Regions from separate parts of the Mesorhizobium sp. WSM1293 genome, predicted to be linked through region 3. Evidence: riboswitches for the same ligand, from Rfam matches in the RefSeq annotation. Region 3 holds a riboswitch; each other region holds the start of a gene.
The links. Region 3 has a riboswitch for cobalamin ahead of bluB (5,6-dimethylbenzimidazole synthase). Riboswitches for the same ligand answer to the same signal wherever they lie in the genome.
Positions count from the first base shown of each region.

Region 1 (2,258 bases), on a different contig from region 3:
TTCATCGCCCAGCCCAGGCTCAGGCTGGCCTGGCTGATCGCGTTTGGGCGCTCCTGTTTCTGGACGACGTTCTTCGTCTATGGGCCGCTGTTCATGGTCATTACGGGTGAGGGCAAGCTGGCCGGCGGCCTGCTGGTTTCGGCCGGCAACGCGCTTTTGTTCATGGCGATTTTCTGGGGCAAGGCGGGAAAGCGCTTTGGCGGCCGCAGGACCATGACATTTGCCTATTTCGCCATGTCGGTCGCGCTTCTGGCGGCGGGCTTCGTCGGCGAAACCGTGCCGCTGCTCACCGGCGCCTTCCTGCTCTGCGGCGCCTTCTTCACCATTGCACTCGACGCGCTCGGCTCGACCGCCTTCATGCGCTCGGTGCGCTCCTATGAAAGATCGCAGATGGCGGCGGTCTATCGCACCTATCTCGACTTTTCCGAGCTGACGCCGCCGCTGGTCTATTCGGTGGTGCTGGCCTTCTTCGGCCTGGGCTCGGTGTTCGTCACGCTCGGCCTGCTGGCGGCGGTCTGCGGCTTCGTGACGTGGCGCTATCTGCCGAAATCGCTTTGACCTTCATGGCGCATTCGCAACGGTCGCCGGCGGAATTTGGTTTGCCGGACGCGAGGATTCTGCCTATAGTCGCCGGTGTCGCCGGTTCCATTTTGGAGCCAAGAGGGAATGCGGTAAGGGCGGATTTCGCCCAATGCCGTGGCTGCCCCCGCAACTGTGTGCGGTAGTCCTCTCCATATGCCACTGAAGATTTTTCTTCGGGAAGGTGGGGAAGGACGCTGATCCGTGAGCCAGGAGACCTGCCGGCGACAGGAAACTGACTTCGATGCCCTCGGGTGGAGGGCGAAAGGACAAGACATGACTACCGCTTCCGTCTCCCTCGGCGCTTCCGTCTCCTCGCAGTCGCGCTTCATGCAGCTCGCGCTCGCCGCGCTGCTCGGCATTTTCGTGATGGGCTTTGTCGGCTTCTCGCATATCGATGCGGTCCACAATGCGGCTCACGACTATCGCCATTCGATGGCATTTCCCTGCCACTGACGAGGGGCTGACATCATGAACCTGTTTCGCAACGTCGTGTTCATCGCGGCGATCGCAGGGCTCGTGGCCGGCGTCGTTCTTGCCTGCATGCAGGCCTATGCGACCGTGCCGCTGATCCTGAAGGCGGAAGTCTACGAACAGGCGGGCGGCGGGCATCACCATGACCATGCCGCTCCGGCAGCAACGGATAGCAATGCCATGAGCGCAGCCGCTCCGGCCCCTGCCGAAGCGACTGCTGCGGCGGAAGACGAGGGCTGGGCGCCGGCAGACGGTTTCGAGCGTTTCGCCTTCAGCGTGCTTGCCAACATCGTCACCGGCATCGGCTTCGGATTGATCCTGGTCGCGGTTTCCGAATTCGCCGGCGGTATCGGTGGTTGGCGCCAGGGCGTGTTCTGGGGCTTGGCCGGCTTTGCCGTGTTCACGCTGGCGCCGGGCCTCGGCCTGCCGCCGGAACTGCCGGCCATGCCGGCCGCCGATCTCACCCAGCGCCAGATCTGGTGGTGGGCAACGGTGGCGGCAACCGCTGCCGGTCTCGGCCTGATCGCGTTCCGCAAGTCGCTGCCGCTGGCGATCCTTGCCGTCCTTTTGATCGTCGCACCGCATGTTGTCGGGGCACCGCAGCCCGACAGTTACGAGACGGCGATTCCGGAAGGGCTGCATCACCAGTTCGTGGTGGCGGTGACCGTGACCAATCTGGTGTTCTGGCTGGTGCTCGGCGCGGTTGTCGGCGTGGTGCGCGGCCGCTTCACCGGCACCGCGACCAGCCTGCGCGACAGCTTTGCCTGATCGCAAGACACTGACCTTCCTCATCGGCGGTGCGCGCTCCGGCAAGAGCGCGCACGCCGAAATTTTGGCGACCGCCTTGCCGCCGCCCTGGACCTATATCGCCACGGCGCAAGCCTATGATGACGAGATGCGTGAGCGCATCGCGTTGCACCGGTCGCGGCGCGGCGAAGGCTGGACGACCATCGACGCACCGCTCGATCTCGCCGGCGCGCTTGCCGCCTTGCCGGACGATCGGCCGGTGCTTGTCGACTGCCTGACGCTGTGGCTGACCAACCATATGCTGGCCGAACACGATCTGGACCTTGAATGCCGGCGATTGGCGGAGGTGCTGTCGCGGCCGCGCGGACCCTGGTTCTTGGTGTCCAATGAAGTCGGACAAGGCATCGTGCCGGACAATGCACTGGCGCGCCGCTTTCGCGATGCCGCCGGCCGGCTCA
Region 1 covers NZ_AZUV01000001.1:272,928-275,185, reverse strand. Annotated here, with positions in the region: gene M729_RS0101415 (MFS transporter) at 1-558, shown strand, start outside; cobalamin riboswitch at 624-820, shown strand; gene M729_RS0101410 (CbtB domain-containing protein) at 856-1,035, shown strand; gene M729_RS0101405 (CbtA family protein) at 1,051-1,821, shown strand; gene cobU (bifunctional adenosylcobinamide kinase/adenosylcobinamide-phosphate guanylyltransferase) at 1,814-2,258, shown strand, end outside.
Region 1: linked by a shared signal. The riboswitch ahead of M729_RS0101410 (CbtB domain-containing protein) and the one ahead of bluB (5,6-dimethylbenzimidazole synthase) in region 3 are both predicted to bind cobalamin.

Region 2 (2,258 bases), on a different contig from region 3:
CGTGGCGACGCGTTTTGCCAGTTCATCGGGATTGGCGACCGAGGCTATGTCGACAATGAAGGTGTCGAAGTCGTCATGCTCGTGGTCGAAGGCGCCGTCATGATGGGATTTGCGGTTCTCGATGTCGTCCTCGACGGCGAGACCGAGCCCGAGCAGCACGGAGGGATCGACCTTGCCATGCGACGTCGGCACGATCTTCACTGCGCGGGCGGAGTGTTCGCCAATGATGGCATTGGCGCGGGCGGTGCCGGCGGCGTCCATCAGGTCGCTCTTCGACAGGATGATCAGGTCGGCGCAGGCGATCTGGTCCTCGAACACTTCTTCCACCGGATCGTCGTGGTCGAGCGTCTCGTCCCCGGCGCGCTGCGCCTGGAGGGCCTCCATGTCGTTGGCGACGCGGCCTTCGGCCAATGCCGGTCCGTCGACCACGGCGATGACGCCATCGACGGTCACCCGGCTTTTCACGCTCGGCCACTGAAAGGCCTGGACCAGCGGCTTGGGCAGTGCCAGGCCCGAGGTTTCGATCAGGATATGGTCGACCTTCGGCGTCAGCGACAGGATTTGGTCGAGCGCCGGGACGAAATCATCGGCGACGGTGCAGCAGATACAGCCATTGGCCAGTTCGACGATGTTTTCCTCGGGGCAGGTGTCGATACCGCATCCCTTGAGGATCTCGCCATCGATGCCGATGTCGCCGAATTCGTTGACGATGATGGCGATGCGCTTGCCGCCGGCGTTTTCCAGGAGATGGCGGACCAGCGTCGTCTTGCCGGCGCCGAGGAAGCCAGTGACGACGGTGCAGGGAACGCGGGATACGGAAGTGGTCATGGTCAATCCTTCAGCATGTCGATGGGTGGAATGCGGGCCACGAGGCCGCGCTTGAGGCTATCGGGGCGGCCACGCCACGGGATCAGGCCATCTTTCGAGGTGGCGAAGAGCTTTGCGCCTGTCACGAGGTCGGCGCCGCTGGTCGCGGTCAGGTCGCCGAAGACATAGCTCCAGCAACCGTCGCGCAGGATCGCGGCGCTGAGGCGCCGCTTGCAATTGCCAAGGCATTCGACGCTGCGGATGCGGATATCGTCGCCAGCGGCGGCGCGGCGCGTGTCGTCCGTCAGCAACTCGCCGGCGCGGGGATGAGCGTCGGAGCCGGTCTCATTGCGGCAGGAGCCGCAGACGATGATGGTGACGCCGGCCAAGGCATCATCATGGCCGGACGAAATATCCGCTGTGCCAGCCGAAAAACTGCTGTCGTGGTCCAAAGATCGGGCTCCTTGCCCGGAAACCCGCCGGGCGATCGGATTCTACAGTCGCAGACGGCAGGTCTCCTGGCTCGCGAGTCATCGCCTTGGGTAGCCGCCTTCCCGGGAATTCCCAGTGGTTTTCGGCCTTGGCTCTTCGCTTACAGTTGCGGGGACAGCCGCGGATTTGGGATTTTGCCCCGCACCGCATTCCCTCTTAGCCCTTGCCGTTGCGGGCAAGGGACCATCTGGAACCGGATTTAGGCTTTTGCGGGCGGCGGTGTCAACGCGAGCTTACGACACGGCTATGTCGGCCAGCGCCGGCCCCAAATCCCCGGCAGGCGTCACTTCGATGCGTTCGAGCCCGAGCCAACCTTGCATCTGCTTCAATTCCTCGAACAGCTCCGCAGCGGTTTCAGGCGGCGCACCGGGCTCCGCATAGGCTGCATGGACGCGCAGTATGCCGGCCGGGCGGTCTGCCTTGAGGTCGATGCGCGCCACGATCCGGTCGCCGAGCAGGAACGGCAGGACATAATAGCCATACTGCCGCTTGTCGGCCGGTGTGTAGATCTCGATGCGGTAGTGGAAATCGAACAGCCGCTCGGTGCGCGAGCGCTCGAAGACGACCGGATCGAAGGGTGCCAGCAAGGCGCGGGCCTCGACTTTGCGCGGCAGGCGGGCGTCCCGGTGAAGATAGGCCGCCTTGTCCCAGCCTTCGACACACACCGGCAGCAACTCGCCCGTTTCAACCAGTTCCTCCAACCGGCCTTTCATATCGGCCGGCGACAGGCGGAAATAATCGCGCAAATCGCTTGAAGTCGCCACGCCGTGGGCGCGGGCGGAAATGCGCAGCAATTCGCGGTGCGCGTCCTCAGGCGTCGGCACCGGCAGATCGAGGATCGCCTGCGGCAGCACGCGCTCGGGCAGGTCATAGAAGCGCTCGAAACCGCGGCGGTGCGCCGTGGTGATGCGGCCGGCCCAGAACAGCCATTCGAAAGCGTGTTTGGCATGGCTCCAGCC
Region 2 covers NZ_AZUV01000001.1:306,538-308,795, reverse strand. Annotated here, with positions in the region: gene cobW (cobalamin biosynthesis protein CobW) at 1-828, opposite strand, end outside; gene M729_RS0101575 (DUF1636 family protein) at 831-1,259, opposite strand; cobalamin riboswitch at 1,298-1,502, opposite strand; gene M729_RS0101570 (winged helix-turn-helix domain-containing protein) at 1,533-2,258, opposite strand, start outside.
Region 2: linked by a shared signal. The riboswitch ahead of M729_RS0101575 (DUF1636 family protein) and the one ahead of bluB (5,6-dimethylbenzimidazole synthase) in region 3 are both predicted to bind cobalamin.

Region 3 (2,258 bases):
ACCTATGTCGACGAGATCATCCTCGGCTACAACATCCGCATCAATTCAGCCTCACCCTTCGAGACGGCGCGCCAAGGCGTCGTGCTCTATGCCCAGAACGGCAAGGTCATGGTCAAGAACGCCGTCTGGCTGGCGGTCATCATGTGGGGCGTGTCGTTCGTCATCTTTCTGATGATGCTGGCGCCTGCCGGCGCCATTCTGTTCCTGATGCCCGGCCAGCTCGCCGGCTGGGCCTTCGTGCTCGCCATCGTCTTCGCCTGGGCGTTCAAGGCGGCCTTCATCGAGCCTTTCGCCATCGCTTGCCTGATGCAGGTCTATTTCAAGACCATCGCGGGCCAGATGCCGGATCCGGCCTGGGACGCCCGGTTGGCCGAGGCGTCGTCGAAGTTCAGGGAGCTCAAGGACAAGGCGCTCGCCTCCTTCGGCGGTTCGCGCTGGGGTACGGCCGGCGCCACACCCTGATCGGCCGGGCAGGTGGTGTCTGGTGAGGCAGAAACGGTGTTGAGGCGCGCCACGGTGGACTTCAGCTGTGTCTCGCCTTGCCCGGAAAACGTCTCGCTCATGATCAGTTCCGGCAGCGGCAGCCGCCGTCCCCAACCATGCGTTTCAAGGTCCGGTTTGGAAGCGAACTCGGAAACACGGCCGACGCAGAGATAGGCGATTGGCGTTACGTGATCCGGAATGGCCAACAGCCGCTTCAGCGCCTCAGCCTCGATGATGCTCACCCAGCCGACGCCAACGCCCTCGGCACGCGCGGCCAGCCACAAATTCTGCACTGCGCAGACGGTGCTGTAGAGATCCATCTCCGGATTGTGCCAGCGTCCCAGCGGCGAACCTTTCGAGCGCTGCCGGTCGCAAGTGATGCAGATGTTGAGCGCGCTTTCGCAGATGCCTTCCAGCTTGAGCTTGCGGTACAGCGCCTGTTTTTCCGCCTCGATCGCCGGCAGTTCCTGCTCGCGCGCGGCCAGGAACAGGTCGCGCACCTCCGCCCGTCGTCCGGCATCGCGAATGACAATGAAATTCCATGGCTGCATGAAGCCGACCGATGGCGCGTGATGGGCGGCAAGCAGCAGCCGCGCCAGCACGTCGTCATCGATCGCGGTGGGCAGGAAATGGCTGCGCACGTCGCGCCGCGTGAACATGGCGCGATAGACCGCATCGCGCGCATTCTGGTCAAATCCATCGTCAATGGCAGCGGTCATATGTTCCGGCATCGCTTGTCCCCTTGCGATTGCAGATTCAAAACGGTCAGAGCGTACGTTGTGCGTCCAAATGGACGCACGTCGCTCTGATGTCATCCGCCTGACCATGCGGATGACGATGCCTGCCAGGCCGGTCTTCTGGCTTGGGATCAACCCGCGTCCGGTGCCTTCCCGTCATCGACAGTGGCATTTACCGGCGCGGTCCCCCTCACAGCGTTGGGCACGCCACGGAATTCAACCGTGTTCCCGATTCTCCCGCTTGCGGCGGGCACCAGGCAGTACCCAGGGACCTTACGCCGAAGCGCCGGCGAGGCCAATGCCCGCGGCGACGCGAATGGACGCAGGCGCGATTTTCCCCAGTCATCGGCCGCCCGTGCATGGCCTTTGTCGATCCGGGTCACTAGATTAGGACGATGACCACCCGTCTCTACACGCATCCGATCTTCCTCGAGCATCTCACGCCGCCCGGACATCCCGAGCGGCCCGACCGCCTGCGTGCCATCGAGCGCGTGCTCGATGAGGAAGCCTTTGCCGGGCTCGATCGTATCCAGGCGCCGGAAGGCGACGAGGCCACCATCCTCTACGCGCATCCTGCCGATTTCGTCGCCCGCGTGCGCGCCGCCATTCCCGACGAGGGGATTACCCGCATCGATGCCGACACCACTGCCAGTCCGAAGAGCTGGCAAGCGGCGATCACCGCGATCGGCGCCGCCAACGCCGCCGTCGATGATGTCTTTTCGGGCCGCGCCGACAACGTCTTCGTCGCCGCCCGGCCGCCCGGCCATCATGCCGAAAAGACCACGGCCATGGGCTTCTGCCTGTTCAACACGGCGGCGATCGCGGCGCGTTATGCGCAGAAGAAACACGGTGTCGAGCGCGTTGCCATCGTCGACTGGGACGTGCATCACGGCAATGGCACGCAGGATATTTTCTGGGACGATCCCTCGGTGCTCTATTGCTCGACACACCAGATGCCGCTTTATCCCGGCACCGGAGCGAAGACCGAAACGGGCGCCGGCAACATCGTCAACGCACCGCTGGCGCCGCAGACCGGCA
Region 3 covers NZ_KI911320.1:141,142-143,399, reverse strand. Annotated here, with positions in the region: gene M729_RS0133285 (hypothetical protein) at 1-462, shown strand, start outside; partial or broken gene bluB (5,6-dimethylbenzimidazole synthase) at 585-1,202, opposite strand; cobalamin riboswitch at 1,313-1,493, opposite strand; gene M729_RS0133275 (histone deacetylase family protein) at 1,616-2,258, shown strand, end outside.